DNA from 4 places in the Streptomyces sp. NPDC055506 genome. Region 4 is predicted to be linked to each of the others. Evidence: riboswitches for the same ligand, from Rfam matches in the RefSeq annotation. Region 4 holds a riboswitch; each other region holds the start of a gene.
What was found. Region 4 has a riboswitch for cobalamin ahead of ACWIF2_RS03165 (energy-coupling factor ABC transporter permease). Riboswitches for the same ligand answer to the same signal wherever they lie in the genome.
Positions count from the first base shown of each region.

Region 1: it holds a riboswitch for cobalamin, as region 4 does, so the genes downstream of both, ACWIF2_RS04305 (prenyltransferase/squalene oxidase repeat-containing protein) here and ACWIF2_RS03165 (energy-coupling factor ABC transporter permease) in region 4, are expected to answer to the same signal.
Region 2: it holds a riboswitch for cobalamin, as region 4 does, so the genes downstream of both, ACWIF2_RS18995 (cobalamin biosynthesis protein) here and ACWIF2_RS03165 (energy-coupling factor ABC transporter permease) in region 4, are expected to answer to the same signal.
Region 3: it holds a riboswitch for cobalamin, as region 4 does, so the genes downstream of both, ACWIF2_RS14330 ((2Fe-2S) ferredoxin domain-containing protein) here and ACWIF2_RS03165 (energy-coupling factor ABC transporter permease) in region 4, are expected to answer to the same signal.

Region 1 is NZ_JBSHKH010000006.1:83,411-88,482, reverse strand. Features, by position in the region: gene ACWIF2_RS04315 (energy-coupling factor transporter transmembrane component T) at 1-247, opposite strand, end outside; gene ACWIF2_RS04310 (SCO2322 family protein) at 243-881, opposite strand; gene ACWIF2_RS04305 (prenyltransferase/squalene oxidase repeat-containing protein) at 878-2,086, opposite strand; cobalamin riboswitch at 2,196-2,337, opposite strand; gene ACWIF2_RS04300 (phosphotransferase) at 2,380-3,048, shown strand; gene ACWIF2_RS04295 (SAM-dependent methyltransferase) at 3,091-3,906, shown strand; gene ACWIF2_RS04290 (helix-turn-helix domain-containing protein) at 3,924-4,832, opposite strand; gene ACWIF2_RS04285 (nuclear transport factor 2 family protein) at 4,925-5,072, opposite strand, start outside.
Region 2 is NZ_JBSHKH010000045.1:28,810-33,881, forward strand. Features, by position in the region: gene ACWIF2_RS18985 (putative cobaltochelatase) at 1-610, opposite strand, end outside; gene ACWIF2_RS18990 (cobyric acid synthase) at 741-2,252, opposite strand; gene ACWIF2_RS18995 (cobalamin biosynthesis protein) at 2,249-3,190, opposite strand; cobalamin riboswitch at 3,292-3,430, opposite strand; gene ACWIF2_RS19000 (hypothetical protein) at 3,577-3,798, opposite strand; gene ACWIF2_RS19005 (anion permease) at 3,834-5,069, opposite strand.
Region 3 is NZ_JBSHKH010000030.1:26,670-31,741, forward strand. Features, by position in the region: gene ACWIF2_RS14320 (IucA/IucC family protein) at 1-946, opposite strand, end outside; gene ACWIF2_RS14325 (IucA/IucC family protein) at 1,103-2,572, shown strand; cobalamin riboswitch at 2,630-2,752, shown strand; gene ACWIF2_RS14330 ((2Fe-2S) ferredoxin domain-containing protein) at 2,799-3,170, shown strand; gene ACWIF2_RS14335 (universal stress protein) at 3,165-3,587, opposite strand; gene ACWIF2_RS14340 (APC family permease) at 3,589-5,072, opposite strand, start outside.
Region 4 is NZ_JBSHKH010000004.1:145,282-150,353, forward strand. Features, by position in the region: gene ACWIF2_RS03150 (ABC transporter permease subunit) at 1-52, shown strand, start outside; gene ACWIF2_RS03155 (MDR family MFS transporter) at 49-1,347, shown strand; gene ACWIF2_RS03160 (serine/threonine-protein kinase) at 1,581-2,993, shown strand; cobalamin riboswitch at 3,072-3,257, shown strand; gene ACWIF2_RS03165 (energy-coupling factor ABC transporter permease) at 3,288-3,989, shown strand; gene ACWIF2_RS03170 (energy-coupling factor ABC transporter substrate-binding protein) at 3,986-4,348, shown strand; gene cbiQ (cobalt ECF transporter T component CbiQ) at 4,354-5,072, shown strand, end outside.

The sequences.
Region 1 (5,072 bases), on a different contig from region 4:
CCAGGACGGCGAGGGCGAGTTTGACGAAGGCGCCGTAGGAACGGGACCAGGGGGTCGCGGGGCGGCAGGTCGCCACGACGTAGGCGGAGACCGTGATGAGGAGGGTGAGGAGGAGGGGGTTGGTGGTGCGGGTGGCCGCGGTGCCGAGGGAGAGGGCCCAGAGCCACCAGGCGCCGGGGTGCAGAGGGGCTCGGGGCCGGCGCGGGGGGTGGGAGGGCGCGTGGCTGAGCCGGTCCGCGCTGCTAATCCTGGTCACGCCGCCGTACCTGCCAGATCGCCGCCGCCCCCAGTGCCGTCACCACGGCGATGCCCGCCAGCAGGCCCAGGGACGGGCCGTTGTCGTCGGACGTGTCCGTCTTCGCCGCCGGTGACGACTTCCGGGAACCGGACACCTGCTCTCCGCAGCCCTTCTCCGGGTAGCCCGCGATCGCGCACAACAGGGCGTTCGTGTCGTAGCGGAGGGGCTTGGCGACCGTCGCGAGGGCCTCTGCCGTGGTCGCGTCGGGGGCGACCCGGGCACAGGCCGTCCGGGCGGGGGGCGGGGTCTCGCCCTGGGGGGCGTCCGACTTCGTGCCGGGGTCGATGACGAGCGCTACCCGCTTCTTGCCGTCCTGCGCGGGCGTCTTCGAGCAGATGGTCCCGAAGTCGGTCGTGCCGCGCGGCCGGGCGGCCTCGGAGGAGTCCTCGCTCACCGCGAAGCGGAAGCCCTGGACGTCGCCGTCCGAGGGGCGGGCCATGGACGGGCCCTGGGTGGCGTAGACCCAGCGGTCGCCTTCGCGGTCCCAGAACGACCAGTACCGGTAGCCGGCGGCCTGGGCCTGGCCCGCGCCCGCGCACAGCAGGAGCGAGGCCAGGAGGAGGAGAACGGCCCGGCGAATCACGACTGCTGCCTCTTGCGGCCGGTGAAGAGGAAGCCGATGCCGATACCGGCGACGAGGCAGACCCCGACGTACCACCAGACGCCGAAGAAGTCCGACTTCGAGTCGCTCTTGTCCTGCGCCGACGCGGTCTTCTCGGACGTCTGCGGGGCCGGGCCCGTCGCGTTGAGCTGCTTCACCAGGTCCGTGCCGCCGAAGTCGCGCGGGTTCGCGCCCGTCGCGTGCGCGGCGAAGATCAGCTGGGCGTAGGCGGCGGGACCGCCCTGCTCGGCCCAGGTGGCGGAGTTCTTCTCCAGCCACCGAACGGACTTCTGGGCCTGCTCCGTCTCACCCCGCGCGGCGAGTGCCACGACCGCGTCGGCGGTGTTGCCGTGGTCGGGCTGGGGGTCCGCGCCGGCGAGGGCGGAGGTGAGGTGGTCGTCGTCCTTGGCGAGGGTCTTCGTGAGGTAGGCGGCACCGTTGGCGGCGGCTTGGTCCGGCGTACCGGGCTCCGCACAGGTGGCGTCGGACTTCTTACCCGCCTCCACCACCATGCCCTTGCCCAGTGCGCCCAGCACACCCGCCGCTGTGGCGTCCGCGTTGGCGGCCGGCTTGCCCTTCTTGTCCGGCTGGAAGGCGAAGGCGCCCGCGTCGTCGCCGTCGTCGCAACCGAGGGCGAGTGCGAGCAGGGCGTCGTAGGGCGACTTCCCGCCCTTCTCGACCTGGTCCGGCTTCTCGCCGACGGCGGTCAGCGCGCCTATGACGACGGACGTGGAGTTGGTGTCGCTGGCGCCGCCGGGCGCGTAGCCCCAGCCGCCGTCCTCGTTCTGGACGGACTTCAGCCAGCCGACGGCCTTGCCGGTGACGGCGTCCTGTCCGCCGAGCGCGGCGAGGGCCTGGACGGCGGCGGCCGTGGCGTTGGTGTCGAGCATGGTCTTGGCATCGCACGCGGCGGCGGGATCGGGACGGTACGCGGCGAACCCGCCGTCCGCGCACTGCTGACGCTCCAGCCACGTGACGGACTTGGCGGCCGGCTTCACACCCACCGTGTCCTGGGCCAGCAGGGCGAGCGACTGGCGCCAGACGCCGTCGAACTTCGGGTCCTTGTCCCCGTACAGGGCGGAGGGGAACGCCTGGGACGGAGTCGGCGACGGTGCGGCGGCGGCCGGCGTGGCGGCGCCGATCACGGTGGCGGCGGCCAGGACCGCGGCGCTGCGGCGGACGTTCATGATCGGCGGGTGCCTCTCCCTGTGAGGGAGCCGGACAGCACGGGACACCCCGGCGGCTCGGCTCCGTATACCTCGACGGTGCCGTGCACCGACGGGCGCCGGGCACGTGAGCCGGTCACGAACCGTACGGGGCGATCCGGCTCACCGCCTGCCTCGGCGGGCGGTTCACGGTTGCGGGTCAGCGCCGGAATTGCACCGGCTTCCCCCTGTACGGGTGTGATGACGACCCGCTCACTGTACCCGCACGTCCAAAACGGGCCGAGGGGCACCGTACGGGCGGGTAGCTTCGGCCCATGCCGACGACACCACCAGGCCGACTGCTCGGCTCGGGCCGCCGCGCCGACGTGTACGAGATCGACGAGGGGTGGGTGCTGCGCCGCGAACGGGAGGGCGGGGGAGACGCGGCTGCGGAGGGCGCGGTGATGGAGCATGTGCGCGCCCACGGCTTTCCGGTTCCCCGGGTGCGCCCGACCGGCTCCCGCGCCGACCTGGTGATGGAGCGGCTCTCCGGCCCGACCATGCTCCAGGCCTGCCTGGCGGGCACGCTGGGGGTGGCGGAGGCCGGTTCGATCCTGGGCGGGCTCCTGCGCGACCTGCACACCGTCCCCGCCCTGCACTCCACCGATCCGGCGGCCCGCGTCCTCCACCTGGACCTCCACCCGGAGAACGTGATGCTCACGCCCGAAGGGCCGCGCGTCATCGACTGGTCCAACACGGAGGAGGGCGACCCGGGGCTGGACTGGGCGGCCTCGGCGGTGATCCTCGCTCAGGCCGCGGTCTCCGACGACCCCCTGTCCCCGGCCGCTCGCACCATGCTGGCCGCCCTTCTCGCGGACCCGTCCCCGCTCACACGGCCCGCCCTGACGGAGGCCCTGCGCCGCCGCGCCTCCAATCCGACGATGAGCCCGGCGGAGGTCGAACTGCTGGACACGGCTGAGGAGTTGATCCTGTCCCTGAGGTAAACCGGTTAACGTGAAGCTCCACGACCACACGCAGGAGCGTCCATGACTGAGCAGGTGGAGAACTCCGAGCAGGAGCCGCTCTCCAAGATCGACACCTCGGTTCCGCACTCGGCGCGGATCTGGAACTACTGGCTGGGCGGGAAGGACAACTACGAAGTCGACCGTGTGGCCGGTGACGCGTTCCGGGAGATCTTCCCCGGGATCGAGACCGGGGCGCGCGCCGCCCGTTACTTCCTCGCCCGCGCCGTTCGCCATCTCGCCGCCGAAGAGGGCATCCGCCAGTTCCTGGACATCGGCACCGGGCTGCCCAACGTGGACAACACCCACCAGATCGCCCAGCGGGTGGCCCCGGAGAGCCGGATCGTCTACGTCGACAACGACCCCCTGGTGCTGGCTCACGCCCGCGCGCTGCTCACCAGCACACCGGAGGGCGTCACCAACTACGTCGACGCCGACCTGCGCAAGCCGAGCACGATCGTCCGGGAAGCCGGTAAGACGCTGGACTTCGACCAGCCCGTCGCGCTCATGCTGATGGGCATCCTCGGCCACATCGAGGACCACGACGAGGCACGCGAGATCGTGCGGCAGCTGGTGGACGCGCTGCCTTCCGGCAGCTATCTGGTGCAGTACGACTCCACCGACACCAGCGAGGACTACCTCCGGGCCATCAATCAGTACAACGACGGCGGCTCGATCCCGTACATCCTGCGCAGCCCCGAGCAGATCGCCCGCTACTTCGACGGCCTGGAGCTGCTGGAGCCGGGCGTCACGTCCTGCTCGCGCTGGCGTCCCGACGCCGAGGCCCTGGGCCTGCCGGCGGAGGTGCACCAGTACGGCGGTGTCGCCCTCAAGCGCTGAACCCCGGGGAGCCCGGCTCAGGTCTCCTGAAGTATGCGGTGCAGGATGGTCGGAGTCTCGTCCGGTGACTCGGCTTCGACCACCAGCCGGTTCATGGCGTCCCAGTAGCGTTCGATGTCGGCCGCCTTGTCGGGATAGAGCGCGGTGGTGAGCTGCTCGAGGTAGACCACGTCGGGCAACTGGCCGCCGGGCAGCCGCAGAATGGTGACCGGACCGCCCTCCGCGGCGTGCCCGCCGGAGAGGAACGGCAGGATCTGGACGGTGACCTGCGGAAGCCGGCAGACCTCGATGAGATGCCTGAGCTGGGCCCGCATCACCTCCGGCCCGCCCACCGGGCGCCGCAGCGCCGCCTCGTCGATCACGGCCCAGAGCTGGGCCGCGCCCGGCTGCCGGTGCAGGATCCGCTGCCGGGTCATCCGCAACGCCACCCGGCGCTCGACCTCCCGCGCTTCGGCGCCGGCGTGGGCGAGCCGGACGGCGGCACGCGCGTAGTCGGGGGTCTGGAGCAGTTCGGGGACGCGCTGTATCTGGAAGCAGCGGATGACGCTCGCCGCCTGCTCGGCGCCGAGGTAGCTCTGCGTCCAGGAGGGCACCACGTCGCTGTAGTACTGCCACCAGGCATGGGTGTTGGCCTGTTCGGCCAGCGCCAGCAGCGTGGCGCGTTCGGCCTCGTCCGTGACGCCGTAGTGCGTGAGCAGGTCGGCGACGTCCCGCAGTTTGAAGCCGTGGCGGCCGGCCTCCATGCGGCTGATCTTGGAGGGGGAGGCACGGATGACATCACCCGCCTCCGCTCTGCCGATGCCTCGGGCGTCCCGCAGCCTGCGCAGCCGGGCGCCCAGCGCCAGCCGAGGGACCATGGGCCCGGCGGATCTCCCGTCCAGGACTCCGCTGAAGGGCGACGTTCGAGCGGCCTCTTCCGTGCCCATGGGCATGTCTCCTTGCGGTGGTACGCAACGCCGCACGCGTGGGGGCGCCGCGGCTCGTTCATCCTAGAGGCCCTGCCCTGACCCCATCCCGCTTATGCCAAAGGCGAGTTCGACCGCGGTGTGGGACCGCCGAAGGGCAGGTGAAGACTCCGGCAAGCGAGCAGCCAGACGCCGCCGACCCGGTGGAAGACGTCCTCGTAGTGCCCGACCTGGACCGGCGGCCCGGCCGGGATGACGCCG
Region 2 (5,072 bases), on a different contig from region 4:
AGGCCGCGACCTCGACGGTCAGCCCGAACCGGTCGAGCAACTGCGGCCGCAGCTCGCCCTCTTCGGGGTTCATGGTGCCGACCAGCAGGAAACGGGCGGCGTGCCGCACCGAGACGCCCTCCCGCTCCACGTACGAGGCGCCCATCGCCGCCGCGTCCAGCAGCAGGTCGACCAGGTGGTCGTGGAGGAGGTTGACCTCGTCGACGTAGAGGATGCCGCGGTGCGCGTCGGCGAGCAGGCCGGGCTCGAAGGCCTTCACGCCCTCCGACAGTGCCCGTTCGATGTCCAGCGCGCCCACCAGCCGGTCCTCGGAGGCGCCGACGGGCAGCTCGACCATGCGGGCCGGCCGGGAGGCGAAGCCCCCCGGCTCGTGCGGCCCGTCCGGGCAGCCGGGGTCGGGCGAGCCCGGGTCGCAGGAGAAGCGGCACTCGGAGACGACGTCCACCTCCGGCATGAGCGCCGAAAGCGCCCGCACGGCCGTCGACTTGGCCGTGCCCTTCTCGCCGCGCACCAGCACACCGCCGACCGCCGGTGACACGGCGTTCAGCAGCAGCGCGAGCCGCAGATCGTCCTGGCCGACCACGGCCGTGAACGGAAAGGGGGTGGTCACTTTTCGTCGTCCTCCAAGTCGCCTTCGCGTTGCGGATGGATGTCGGGTCGCGGATGGATCAGGCAGCCGGTCCAGCGTCTCAGGTGGCCCGCGGTCGCCGCAGCGGCGGTCCGCACCACCGCCGCCGTCCTCATACGGGCGCTCCCGGCGGGACGAACGGCAGCCCCGGCGGCGCGCCGGACTCGATGAGCCGCCACAACGCGTCCGTGTCCGCGTGCTGTTCGATCAGGTCGCCGAGCCGGTCGAGCTGCTCCTCGCGCAGCGCGGCGAACGAGGTGTCCGGCGCCGGCACGAAGCGTCGGCCCGCGGCGGCCGCCACCTCGCGCAGGAAGGCCCGCCGGAATCCGTCCGACTCCAGCGAGCCGTGCCAGTGCGTGCCCCAGGTCTGGCCGACCCGGCAGCCGTCCAAGAAGGGAGTACCGCCGGTGACATCGGCGACCCCGTGGTGGATCTCGTAGCCCTCGACCTGCTCCCCGAGGGCCTCGCCCGCCGGCCGGGTGAGGGTCTTCTCGCGGGCGAACCGCACCCGCACGGGCAGGATCCCGAGCCCGTCGACATGGCCCCTGCGGCTCTCGACGTCGTCCTCGATGTGCTCGCCGAGGATCTGGAAGCCGCCGCAGACGCCGAGGACGGGCCGCTGCTCGGCGGCCCTGCGCACGAGCGCCTCGGCCAGCCCCCGCTCCCTGAGCCACTCCAGCGCGCGGACCGTCCCCCGGGTGCCCGGCACGATGACGAGGTCGGCGTCGGCGAGTTCCTCCGGCCGGTCCACGAACCGCACGACGACACCGGGTTCGGCGGCCAGCGCGTCGACGTCGGTGAAGTTGGACATGAGAGGGACCGCGCATACGGCGACACGCAGCACGTCCTCGCCGACGGGCGGCGCGACGACGGACTCCCGGACCGTCCCCCGCAGGGAGACGCGCAGCCCGTCCTCCTCGTCGATCCCGAGCCCGTGCCGGAACGGCAGAACGCCGTACGTGTGCCGCCCGGTGAGGCCGTGCAGCATGTCGAGCCCCGGCTCCAGCAGGGAGACGTCCCCGCGGAACTTGTTCACGAGGAACCCGGCGACACACTCCTGGTCCTCGCGCGACAGCAGGGCGACGGTCCCGAAGAACGAGGCGAAGACCCCGCCCCGGTCGATGTCGCCGACGACGAGTACGGGGAGGCCGGCGTTGCGGGCGATCCCCATGTTGACGATGTCCGTCCGCCGCAGATTGATCTCGGCGGGAGAACCGGCCCCCTCACAGATCACCGCGTCATACGTGCCCCGCAACCGCTCCAGGCAGTCCAGCACCGTCCCGAGCAGCCTCTGCTGCCGCCCTCCGTGGTACCCGCGCGCACTGAGTTCCCCGACCGGCTTGCCCAGCAGCACGACCTGGCTGCTCTGCTCGCCGCCGGGCTTGAGCAGCACGGGATTCATCAGCGCGGTCGGCTCCACCCGGCACGCCTGCGCCTGCATGGCCTGCGCCCGCCCGATCTCGGCGCCTTCCCGCGTCACGAACGAATTCAGGGACATGTTCTGCGCTTTGAAGGGCGCGACCTTGACGCCCTGCCGAACCAGCCATCGGCAGATCCCGGCGGTCACGACGCTCTTGCCCGCGTCGGAGGTGGTGCCGGCGACGAGAAGCCCACCGCCCGTCATGACGTACGCCCCTTCACGAAGTGGCGCGCGGCGACACAGACGCCGAGCGCGAGCCAGCCGACACGCCTGGACAGCCGTACGGCCCGTTCGATGTCCCGGGTTTCGACGCCGCGCCCCGCGCCGTTGAGGACGGGCCGGTGCTCGACGCGCCCGCCGTAGGACAGGGTCCCGCCGAGCCGCACCCCGAGCGCCCCCGCGAACGAGGCCTCCACGGGCCCGGCGTTGGGACTCGGATGCTTGGCGGCGTCGGCACGCCAGGCCGTCACGGCTCCCCGCGGATCGCCCCCGGACACGGCCGCGAGCGCGGCGGTCAGCCGGGCCCCGGGCCACCCCGCGACATCGTCAAGCCGTGCGGAGGCCCAGCCGTAGCGCCGGTACCGCGCCGACTTGTGCCCGACCATGGCGTCGAGGGTGTTGACGGCCCGGAACCCGACAAGCCCCGGCACGCCACCTATCGCCCCCCACACGAGCGCCCCCACGACGGCGTCGGAGGTGTTCTCCGCGACGGACTCGACGACGGCCCGGGCGATCCCGTCGGCGTCCAGGGCCTGCGGATCCCGTCCGCACAGATGCGGCAGCCGCGCACGGGCCGCGTCGACGTCCCCGGCTTCCAGGGCGCGCCCGATGGCCTGAGCCTCCCGCGCGAGCGAAGTCCCCCCGACGACGGCCCAGGTGGCGACAGCGGTCAGTCCGACAGCAGCGGGGGCGGAGGTACGCACGGCACGCGCGGCGACGGCCCCCAGCGCGACGGCCCCGCCCGCGCACACCACGGTGTGCAGCGTGCCCCATCCCCGGTGGTCCCGCCACAACACCCGCTCCACGGCACCCGCGGCCCGCCCGAACGCGGCGACCGGATGGCCCCGGCGAGGATCGCCGAGCAGCAGATCACCGATCAGACCGACGGCGGCACCGTACGCGTGAACGCGACCGGCACCCACGGGCTCAGCCGGCCACGGGGGCGGACAACGGTGGGGTACTGACCCTCGATCGGCAGCCGAACATGGCGATATGTCCTCACTCAGGGTGTCCACGCCCTGGTTCGACGAGACCGGCGGTGAGAGTTCCTGGCTCCCGGGGGTTGTCGCCCCGGTGACAGTGGCGGGACCGCGCCGGACTTCCACCGGCTTCCTCTCCTGCCGCCGTATTGGCCCCGGCAGTCCACCACGGCCGCGAACCGCCGTCAACTTGCCGTTGACCTGCGAGGGGAGAGTGTGGACAAGCCCACACCGCTTGCCTCGCAGAGGGTGTGGGCGGCCGCCCCGCACACGCAACCGGGCGGCCCGGGACCGAAGTCCAGTGCCGCCCGGCGAAAAGACGATCGCGGTCAGGCCACGATCAGATAGATCCCGTACCCGACAGCCGCCGCACACGCCGCGAAGCACGCGTACGCACCCGTCACCGCGAGCCCCGCGGACCCGCCCGCCGCCACCGCCCGCTCGCGGCGCGACAGGCCGGTGATGCCGAGGGTGAACAGGCCGACGAGGGTCACGGTGGCCACGAGGCTGACGCCGAAGACGGAGCCGAGGGTCGCCCAGTCGATCTTCATCTCAGAGATTCTTCCTTGTCACCGGGTAGGCGGGATCAGACCGAGGTGGTCGTGGTGGAGGGCTTGCGATCGGCCTGGGCCGGGATCGTGGCGGCCAGTTCCTCGGACGGGCCCGCCGGAGGCGGCGTCACGGCGGCGATGGCGGTGGTCACGACGCCGGCCGGCTCCTCGTCGACCTCGTTGACGTTCGTGTGGTCGACGACCTCGCGGCGCGACAGCTTCCAGATCACCGCGCTGGAGGCGATCAGGAAGATCGCCACGACCGCCGTGCCCCAGTTCCCGAAGCCGGTCACGTACTCGGCGAGCGCGCCCACCAGGGCCGCCGCCGGCAGCGTCAGACCCCAGGCGACGAACATCCGCGTCGCCGTCGACCAGCGGACCACGCCGCCCTTGCGGCCGAGCCCCGCGCCCATCACCGCGCCGGACACGGAGTGGGTGGTGGAGAGGGAGAAGCCGAGGTGCGAGGAGGCCAGGATGACCGTCGCCGCGCTGGTCTGGGCGGCGAAGCCCTGCTGCGGCTGGAGGTCGGTCAGGCCCTTGCCCATGGTGCGGATGATGCGCCAGCCGCCGAGGTAGGTGCCGAGCGCGATGGCGATACCCGCCGAGAGGATGACCCACATGGGCGGGTCGGAGTCGGGGGCGACGGCGCCGCCGGCGACCAGGGCGAGGGTGATGACACCCATCGTCTTCTGGGCGTCGTTGGTGCCGTGGGCCAGCGAGACCAGGCCCGCGGAGGCGATCTGGCCGGCGCGGTAGCCCTTCTTGGAGGCCTCGCCGTCGGCTTTCTTGCCGAGGGAGTACGTCAACCGGGTGGCGAGCATCGCCGCGATGCCCGCGACCAGCGGGGCGGCGATCGCCGGGATCAGCACCTTGGTGACCAGCACGTCACCGTGCACCGCGCCGACACCCGCCGAAGCGATCGTGGCGCCGATCAGGCCGCCCATCAGGGCGTGCGACGAACTGGACGGCAGACCGACGAGCCAGGTCAGCAGGTTCCAGAGGATCGCGCCGACCAAGGCGGCGAAGATGACCTCGGGACGGATGCCGGCCTCGTCGACGAGGCCTTTGGAGATCGTGTTCGCGACTTCGACGGACAGGAAGGCGCCGACCAGGTTGAGCACCGCGGACATGGCCACCGCGATCTTCGGTCTCATGGCGCCCGTGGAAATGGTCGTGGCCATCGCGTTCGCGGTGTCGTGGAAACCGTTCGTGAAATCGAACGCAAGTGCGGTTACCACCACAATCGCGAGGATCAGCGAGAAGCTTTCCATTTA
Region 3 (5,072 bases), on a different contig from region 4:
ACTCCCGCAGCACGGCCGCGAAGTCGGGGGAACCGGCCGCCGCGGCGCCCAGGGTGCGGGTGATGTGCAGCAGGCCGTCCATGCGCGCGGCGGGCGTCTCGGCGAAGTCCGACAGCAGCGCGGACGCGGCGACCGAGGGCAGCGAGATGTCCCGCACCGAGGACGTCAGCCGGGCGCTGAGCGAGGTCTTGACATGCGGCCCGCCGGGCAGGGCGAGCGTCCGCAGGGACATCAGCGGATGCCCGGCGCGCCGCTCCTCGCACGCCCGCTTCAGCACGTGCGCCGCCTGCCAGGGGTGCACCGGCAGCACCACACGCGGCCCGTCCCGCAGGTCCCGCGGCCAGGCCCCCGTCACCAGGCACTCCTCCGCCCGCACCGGCACAAGACCCAGCTCCACGACCGGCCGGTGCTCGGGCCCGTAGGCGAGCTGCTCGGCCACCGAGAAACCCGGCCGGGACCGGCAGGTGGGGTGGAACGGATGCCCGTCGACGATCCGTTGCTCCCACTCCCAGTCGTTCCCCGGCCACTCGTCGGCCGAGTGGCCCTCCTGCCCCGCTCTCGACAGGGCCAACGAGGCGACACTGTGCCCGAGTTCGGCGGCGAAGGAGGCCGAGTGCGGAACGGCGAGGTCTGTCACCAGCCGCGCCGGATCGTCGTAATCCACGCCGTCGAGCCCGACGACGGTGACGTGGTCGCCGGTCGCGTACGGATCCGGCGGCGGGCCGTGCAGCCGGCGGCCGTCGGTCAGGAACAGGGTCAGCCCGTCCCGGGCCGGCTCCCCGCGGGCCACCCAGGGCAGCGGATCATGGGCGAGACCGCGCCACAGACGGGACAGCACGGCCGCCCGGGCACCGGGCAGTTCGGCCTCGTACCGCGGCAGCAGACCAGGGCGTACGACGGCCAGTTCCTCGGCGACCTCGGCCTCGGCGGTGGGGAAACGGTGCACGGGCGGGCTCCTCGGGTACGAATAGGGCGTCACGGCGCGATGACGGCGACCGGCATACTGATCATCTCCGCCAGGAAGTCCGGAAGTCCCGGAAGGGCCGCTGGGAACGTGGAGAACACAAGGAACGCAGGGAAACGAGTGGATCGCGTGGACCTCATGCCCCCGCCCGCCGACGCGTACGCCGCCGTGCCGCTGCTGAACTGCCTGCTGCGGGAAGTGGCCCGGCCGGTGCGCCGGACCGGCGAGCACCGGATCTACCGACTGCCCGGCGGAGACCGGCTGCTGCGGGTGCGCGGGACGCGGCGGCCCGCCGAGCCCGAGGTCGAGGGGCCGGACGGCTGGCAGTGCGTCGGCCACACCGAGCTGGTCAAACTCGTCGCCGAGGAACTGCGACGGCACACCGGCCTGTCCAACCACGAACTGCCCGCCGAGATGATCGACAGCAGGGACGCCGTGGCCGCCCTGCTGGAAGCCCGCGAGCGCGCCACCCCGCCCGACGATCCCTATCTGCGCTCCGAGCAGTGCCTCCTCACCGGCCACACCCACCACCCGGCCCCCAAGGCGCGTGGCGGCGGCCCGGCCGCGGGCTGGCTGCCGTACGCGCCCGAGGCGTACGCCCGTTTCCCGCTGACCCTGCTCGGGCTGCGCGAGGACACCGTCGTCGAGGAGGGCGACACCTCGGCCCTCGACGCCCTCGGCACCGCCCCGCCCGGCTACCGGCTGCTCCCGGCCCACCCCTGGCAGCTCGACCTGGCGAGCGCGGAGCTCGCCGCCGCCTTCGCGGACGGGAGGCTGGTCCGGCTCGGCACGACCGCCTTCGACACCTGGCCCACGGCCGCGATCCGCACGCTCTACGCACCCGAGCAGGACCTGTTCCTGAAGTTCAGCCTGGACGTGCGCATCACCAACGACATCCGCCGGCTGTGGCGCCACGACCTGCTCGCCCTGCGCCGCACCGACACGGCCGTGTGCGCCGCCTTCGAGACGTTCGACGGCCCCCCGGCCTGGCTCGGCGACCGCGGGTACCGCACCGCGGACTTCGCCTTCGAGGCCCTGGCCGTCCTCGTCCGCGACGGCTTCGCCGGCCGTCTCCTGCCCGGCGCGACCCCGCTGCTCGCCGCCGGACTCGTCGAGGGCTTCGACGGCAGCCCGCTCGACCGCGCCGCCGACCCCGGGGCGTGGTGGGCGGCGTACCTGGCGCAGGTGGTGCCCCCGGCGCTGGAGACCTTCGCCCGGCACGGCGTCGTCATCGAGGCCCATCTGCAGAACACCCTGGTCGCCGTGGACGCCGACGGCATGCCCGTGCAGGCGCTGTACCGGGACGCCGAGGGCGTGAAGCTGCTTTCGGACGTCTCCCGGGAGGCCGGCTGGGAGCGGCTCGTGTACTGCCTGGTCGTCAACCACCTCACCGAGATCGCCGGCGCCCTCGCCGAACGCCGGCCCGGCTTCGCCCCCTGGCCCGCCGCCCGCCGCGAACTCGCCCGCCACGACCTGCCCGAGATCTCCGGCCTGCTCACCTCGCCCACCCTCCCCGCCAAGACGAACCTCCTGCTGCGCTGGACGGGCGCGAACGGCGCCGACGCCCGCTACCTGCCGCTGCCCAACCCGCTCAGGGAAGGAACGTGACCTGCGGGGCCCCCGTCCGCGCAGGCCGGCGAGACGGACCGAACCGGTGCTCCGGCCGCATGGAATGATGGCGGGCGACATGGCGACGGCGGAACGAGGAAGCCGGTGTGAATCCGGCGCGGTCCCGCCACTGTGACCGGCCTCGGCCGGGAGCCAGGAGACTCACGCGGTCGCCTCCTCGACGAACCACCGGGGCGGATCTCCCCGGAGAGAGGAAGGGTGCGGCATGTCCGCAACCCCGGCCGGAGGGGTTCCGTGCCGCGTCGTCGTGTGCCGGGACTGCTGCTGCGGCAGCCGCAAGGTGACCGGCGTCGACCACGCGGCCCAGACCGAGCGGCTGCGCGAGGCGGCGCCCGTGCGGGTCTCCGAGTGCCTCGACGTCTGCGACCAGGCCAACGTCATCGTCGTACAGCCGTCCGCGGCGGGCCGGGCCGCCGGGGCCCGGCCGGTGTGGTTCGGTCTGGTCAACGACCCGGCCGCGACCGAGGACATCGTCACCTGGGTCCGCGAGGGCGGCCCCGGCGTCGCCCCCCGGCCCGAGATCCTCGACCTGTACGCCTTCAGCCCGCTGAAGAGGCCGCGCCCGGGCGGCTCATGACCCGGCGGTGGCCGGCACGCACAGGACGGGGACGTTCGAGAGGTGCAGGAGTTTGTGGGGGGTCGAGCCCAGCAGGGCGCCGCGCACCGGGCTCTCGCCCCAGGTGCCCACCACGATCACCCTGCCGTCGTGGCGTGCCGCGGCGTCGATGAGCGCCTGCGCGGGCCGCTGGTCGATGAGTTCGACGGTGCTCGGCACGCCGGCTTCGTCGGCGACCCGGACGGCGTGACCGAGCACGGTGGTCCCGGCCTCGCGGACGGCCTCGTGGTGAGCGCCGTACTCCTCGCCCGTGACGCCCGGGGCCGCGGCTCCGTAGACGATCACCAGCGGTTCGCCGTACGCGGCCGCCACCTCGATCGCGACGCGCAGCGCGCTCCGGGCGCCCGGGGACTCGTCGTAGCCGAGGACCACCGACATCTCAGGACTCCTTGCCGTGCTTGCCGGGGACGAGGTCGGGGTCGACCACGCTGGGGTGTTCCGACCAGAACACGGGGGTGATCAGCCGCCACACGACCATGAGGATCACGCCCGTGACGATGATGCCGATACCGATGACCAGCGGGGGACCGAGCCCGAACCACGAGACGCCGCTGTAGGAGTTGGCGGGGTCGGACATGTCCGCCACGGACTCCACCAGCAGCCAGGCCAGCAGCCCGGCACCGACCAGCGGGCCGAGCCCGATCAGGAAGAAGTTGCGGGCACTGCGGGTCAGTTGGCGGCGGTAGTAGACCGCGCAGGCGAGACCCGTGAGCGCGTAGTAGAACGCGATCAGCAGGGACAGCGCGGTCAGCGAGTCGAAGAGGGCGTTCTCGCTGATGTGGTAGAGGACGAGATACCAGACGATGGCGATACCGGCGACCCACCAGGTGCTCACGTCGGGCGTGCGGAACCGGGGGTTGATACGGCCGAAGTGCGCGGGCAGCGCATGGCGGCGGGCCATCGACAGGCCGGTGCGCGACGCCGGGATGATCGTCGTCTGCGTCGACGCGAGCGCGGACGTCGAGACCGCCAGCAGCACGACCCAGTCCCAGCCGCCCATCACCTCTTCGGCGAGCAGCGCGAAGATGAACTCCTCCTCCGCCGCGTTCTCGGCCAGATAGGCCGTTCCCGCGTACCCCACGACCGCGAACGCGACCGCGAGGTAGGTCACCAGGAGCAGCACCGTCGACCACACGGCCGCCTTGCCGGGGGCGGTGGCGGAGTCCTCGGTCTCCTCGGTGAGGTTGACCGCCGACTCCCACCCCCAGTAGATGAACACGCCCAGCAGCAGGGCGGCGGTCAGGGACGCCCCGCCCGCTCCGAAGGGATCGAGCCAGCTGAACTCCGGTTCGATGGCGTCGAGTGTGCCGGTGCCGGCGTAGACGCGGTAGAGAGCCACCACGGCGAAGACCAGCAGACAGGCGACCTGCGCCAGGATGAGGACGTTTTGCACCTTGGCCGACACGTCGATGCCGATCACGCAGACGGCCGTCATCACCAGGACGAGGAGCACGGTCAGCACCTGGCGGACGGCGTCGTTGTCCGCCCAGCTGTCCAGACCGACCGCGAGCAGGAAGAAGGTCACGGCGACGTCCGCCAGCGACCCGACGACCAGGACACCCGTCATGGCGATGGCCCAGCCGCCGAGCCAGCCCGCCCACGGCCCCATGGCCCGGGTGACCCACGAGAAGGTCGTGCCGCAGTCCTGGTCGACCTTGTTGAGGTAGTAGAAGGCCGACGCGATCAGCAGCATCGGCACGAACGACGCGATCATCACCCCGGGGGCGTAGATGCCCACCAGCGCCACGACCGGGCCGATGACCGCCGCCACCGAGTACGCCGGTGAGGTCGCGTTGAGCCCGATGACCAGAGCGTCGAGGAACCCGATCGCATTGGGCTTCAGGCTCGCGGACGCTGGCGGGC
Region 4 (5,072 bases):
CCTGGCCCCCGTGTCCGCCGCTGTGTCCACCTCACAGGCAGAAGAACGATGACCGACCCCGTCTCCCGCGTGCCGGCCCGCCGGTCCGCCCTTGCCCCCAAGACCCCGCGCGAGAGCACCTGGCGGCTCTGGAAGGAGCTGTCGCCGCTGCTGCGGCTGCTGATCCTCACCCAGCTCGCCTTCAACATCGGTTTCTACGCCGTACTGCCGTTCCTCGCCGAGCACCTCGGTACCGCGATCGGCATGGCGGGCTGGCTGGTCGGGTTCGTGCTCGGGCTGCGCACCTTCAGCCAGCAGGGGCTGTTCGTGGTCGGCGGCTGGCTCGTCGACCGGTTCGGGGTACGGCCCGTCGTGCTGGCCGGCTGTGTGCTGCGGATCGCCGGGTTCGCGTGGCTCGGGTACGCGGAGGCGAGCGGGGCCGTGATCGGCGCCGTGCTGGTGATCGGTTTCGCCGCCGCGCTGTTCTCTCCCGCCGTGGAGTCCGAGGTGGCCCGCCAGGCGGTGGTCTGGGAGGAGGAGGGACGCGGCTCACGCACGCGGCTCCTGGCCCTGTTCAGCGTGGCGGGCCAGGCCGGGGCCTTCGTCGGGCCGCTGCTCGGCGGGTTGCTGCTCGCCGTCGACTTCCGCACCGCGTGCCTCGCCGGCGCGGCGGTCTTCGTGCTCGTCCTGGCCGGGCATCTGTGGCTGATGCCGCAGCACATCCCGGGCCGGGTCCGCACCCGGGAGCGGGGCGGGGCGCGCGTGCTGCTGCGCAACCGCCGCTTCCTGGCGCTGTGCGGCGGGTACGGTTCGTACCTGCTCGCCTACAACCAGTTGTATCTGGCCCTGCCGGACGAGGTGCAGCGCGCGACGGGCTCCCAGGCGCCGCTGTCCTGGCTGTTCGCCCTGTCCTCGGTGCTGGTGGTCTTCACCCAGCTGCCGGTGACCCGCTGGGCGGGCGACCGGCTGGACCTGCGCCGCTCCATGACGGCGGGGCTGCTGCTGATCGCGGCCGGATTCGCGGTGGTGGCCGCGGCGCGCCCCGCCGGCTGGACGGGAGTCGCCGGGCTACTGCCCGCCGCGGGCTTCGTCGTGCTGCTCACCGTGGGACAGATGCTGGTCGTGCCCGCCGCCCGCGCCTGGGTGCCCGACCTCGCCGAGGAGGGCCGGATCGGCCTCTACATGGGCGCACTGTCCTCCGTCTCCGGCCTGATCGTCCTGGCCGGCAGCGCGGCCACCGGATCCCTGCTCGACCTGGGCCTGCCGGCCGCCGTGCCCTGGCTGGTCCTCGCGGCCGTACCGGCCCTGACGGTGGCTCTGCTGCCGCGCCGGGAGGAGCGGGCCGAGGAGGCGGAAGAGGCGGCCTGATCCGGCGAGCGGCGACGCGGGGACAACCGCGCGCACCGCACCGTCAACCCCGCCGGGCGGTGTCTCCGCTCGGATTTCCGGGACCGTACCGGCCCTCGACACCGCCGTGGAGATCATTGGTCACGCGGCGCCAGTATCCTGGGTCGGCTGCGCGTCCCCCGCCAACCCCCGCCTCAAAACGGGGAGTTCGGCCTGCGGCGACGTACCTTCCCCCACGCATGAGACGAGGACGAGTGCTGCTAGCGGGCCGCTACCGGCTGGATGTTGAGATCGGGCGCGGTGGAATGGGAGAGGTCTGGCGCGCGTACGACGAGACGCTCGCCAGAGCGGTGGCCGTCAAGCTGCTGCTGCCCCAGGACACCGATGTCACGGCGGCCTCCCGGTTCCGTCTGGAGGCCCAGACCGCCGGGCGTCTCAACCACCCCCACCTGGTCGGTGTCTGGGACTTCGGCGAGTACGACAACCGGCTGTACCTGGTGATGGAACTGGTCGACGGCGACAGCCTCGCCGGGGTGCTGGCCGCCTCCGGCGCGCTTTCCGCAGAGCGGGTGGCGGATCTCGCCGCGCAGGCCGCCGCCGGGCTCGCCGCCGCACACGCGCAGGGCATCGTCCACCGTGACATCAAGCCCGCCAACCTCCTGCTGGACGCCCACGGCACCCTGAAGATCGGCGACTTCGGCATCGCCCGCTTCCTCGACGACCCCGGCGCCGCGCTCACCGCCACCGGTCAGATCGTCGGCACCGGCCTCTATCTCGCACCCGAACGCGCCCTGGGCCAGCCGGCCGGTCCCGCCTCCGACATGTACTCCCTGGGGTGCCTGCTCTACCAACTCCTCAGCGGACGGCCGCCGTTCCAGGCGGACACCGCCGTCGCGCTCCTCCACCAGCATCTCGACTCCGCGCCCGTTCCGCCCCGCGAGCTCGGAGTCGCCGGGCTCCCGCCGGCCTTCGAGAACTACCTCCTCGGCCTGCTCGCCAAGCAGCCCGAGGACCGGCCCACCGCCCAGCAGACCGCCGAGTGGTTCGCCGGGGGCGCCTGGCGAGGGCTGCCCGAGCCGCTGCCGGAGGCCGCGCCCCCGGTGACGTCCGCCATGCCCGGGCCGTATCCGGCCACCGAAACCCGCAACCCGGCCACCTACGCGCTGCCCGGCGCCCCGGGGCTGCGCACCGGCCGCACGCCCCAGGCCGGCCGTTCGCGCCGCGCCGCACCCCGGGGCGGCCAGGACAACCGCCGCAGGGCGGCCGCGACGATCGCCGCCGCGGCGCTCTTCGCCGCCGCGATGCTCGCCGGCATGCTGTGGTTCTCGCCCGACAACACCGCGACGGAGGGCACGGAACCCGACGTGTCTCCCTCCGCGAGCAGCCCCGCCGCCACACCGTCCGCGGACTCCCCCTCGCCCCTCTCCTCCGATCCCGCGGAGGACACGGCTCCGGGCAGCGGCACTCCGGCCACCGGCACAGTGGCCGATATCACCCCGTCCACCACCGCGCCTCCTCCCCCGACCCCCGTCGAAGCGACGCCCAGCCCCACGGCTCCGGCGCAGGAGACGGCCGACCCACCGCAAAAGGCGGACAAACCCCGGCAGGAGAAGCCCCGTCAGACGTGGGAGGACGGGGACGACGATGACGACGGGGGCGACGACTGAGCGGCCCTGCGCCGGTGTGCGAGCGGACGCCCCCTCGCGCGCCCCCTCGGGTGGCTTGTCATCGTCCTTATCTCGGCATTACTGTCACCACGCCTTGGTGAACGGGAAATCCGGTGTGATGCCGGTGCGGCCCTCGCCACTGTGAATCGGGAAGTCCGGCTCCGGCCCTCACGGGCAGCCACTGGGTTCTTCGGAACCCGGGAAGGCGGAGTACGGGCGGTGGTACCCGTCAGCCAGGAGACCGGCCAAGGCACGTCAACCATCCACGAGGTGCTGGAGAGGGTCTGCTGAGCCATGCACATAGCCGAGGGTTTTCTGCCACCCGCACACGCGGTCGCCTGGGGCGTCGCGTCGGCACCGTTCGTCGTCCACGGGGTCCGGTCGCTCACCCGTGAGGTGCGCGAGCACCCCGAGAGCACCCTGCTCCTCGGCGCCTCCGGTGCCTTCACCTTCGTCCTGTCCGCCCTGAAGCTTCCGTCGGTCACCGGCAGTTGCTCCCACCCCACCGGAACGGGCCTGGGAGCCATCCTGTTCCGGCCGCCCATCATGGCGGTGCTGGGCACCATCACCCTGCTCTTCCAGGCACTGCTGCTCGCCCACGGCGGTCTGACCACGCTCGGCGCCAACGTCTTCTCCATGGCGATCGTCGGACCCTGGGCCGGATACGCCGTGTACAAGCTGCTGCGGCGGTACGACGTGCCGCTGATGGTCGCGGTCTTCTTCGGGGCGTTCTTCGCCGACCTGTCCACCTACTGCGTCACCAGCGTGCAGCTGGCGCTCGCCTTCCCCGACCCGGGCAGCGGGTTCGTGGGCGCGCTCGGCAAGTTCGGCACCATCTTCGCCGTCACCCAGATCCCGCTCGCGGTGAGCGAGGGGCTGCTGACGGTGCTCGTGATGCGGCTGCTCGTGCAGTCCAGCAAGGGCGAACTGACCCGGCTGGGCGTGCTCCTCGCCAAGAAGCAGTCCGTGACCGAGACCGAGGCGGCGACCCGATGAAGAAGAACACGAAGATCAACCTCCTGCTGCTGCTCGCCGTGGCCGCGCTCGCCGTACTGCCGCTCGCGCTCGGCCTCGGCGACCACAAGGAGGAGCCGTTCACGGGCGCCGACGGCGAGGCGGAGACGGCGATCACCGAGATCGAGCCGGACTACAAGCCCTGGTTCTCGCCGCTGTACGAACCGCCGTCCGGTGAGATCGAGTCGGCCCTGTTCTCCCTCCAGGCCGCGCTCGGCGCCGGTGTCCTCGCCTACTACTTCGGTCTGCGCCGGGGCCGGCGGCAGGGTGAGCAGCAGGCGCGGGACGCCGGCAGTGCGGCAGCCGGCACCGCCGAGGAGTCCACGGCCGAAAGGGCCTGAGCCGCGTGCTGCCGATCGACGCGGCGGCGCACAGCAGTCGCTGGCGCCGCCGCCATCCCGTGGACAAGGCAGTGCTCGGTCTCGGGCTCACCGTGCTGGCCATCTCGCTGCCGCCCTGGCCGGGCGCTGCGCTGGTGCTCGTGACGGCCGTGTGCCTGCTGCTGGGGCCGGCCGGTGTGCCCGGGCGCCGGCTGTGGCGGGCCTACCGGGTGCCGCTGGGCTTCTGCGTCACCGGCGCGGTCACCCTGCTCGTCCAGGTCGGCGGCCCGGAAGGCTTCGTCTCCCTCGCCGACGACGGGCCCCTCCGGGCCGGGGAGCTGCTGCTGCGCACCTCGGCGGCCTCCCTTGGGGTGCTGCTGTTCGCCTTCACCACGCCCATGTCCGACCTGCTGCCGCGCCTGGTCCGGGCGGGCGTCCCGGCGCCCGTCGTCGATGTCGCGCTCGTGACGTACCGCATGAGCTTTCTGCTGCTGGACTCCGTGCGCCGGATCCGCGACGCGCAGGCCGCCCGGCTCGGGCACACCACGCGGGCCGCCGCCTGGCGTTCGCTGGGCGGACTCGGCGCCACCGCGTTCGTCCGGGCCTTCGACCGGGCGGCCCGCCTCCAGGCCGGTCTCGCCGGGCGCGGCTACGACGGGACCCTGCGTGTCCTGGTGCCCGAGGCCCGCGTCTCCGTCCGCTTCACGGTCGCCAGCTGCGCGCTCCTCGCGGCGCTGGCCGTCCT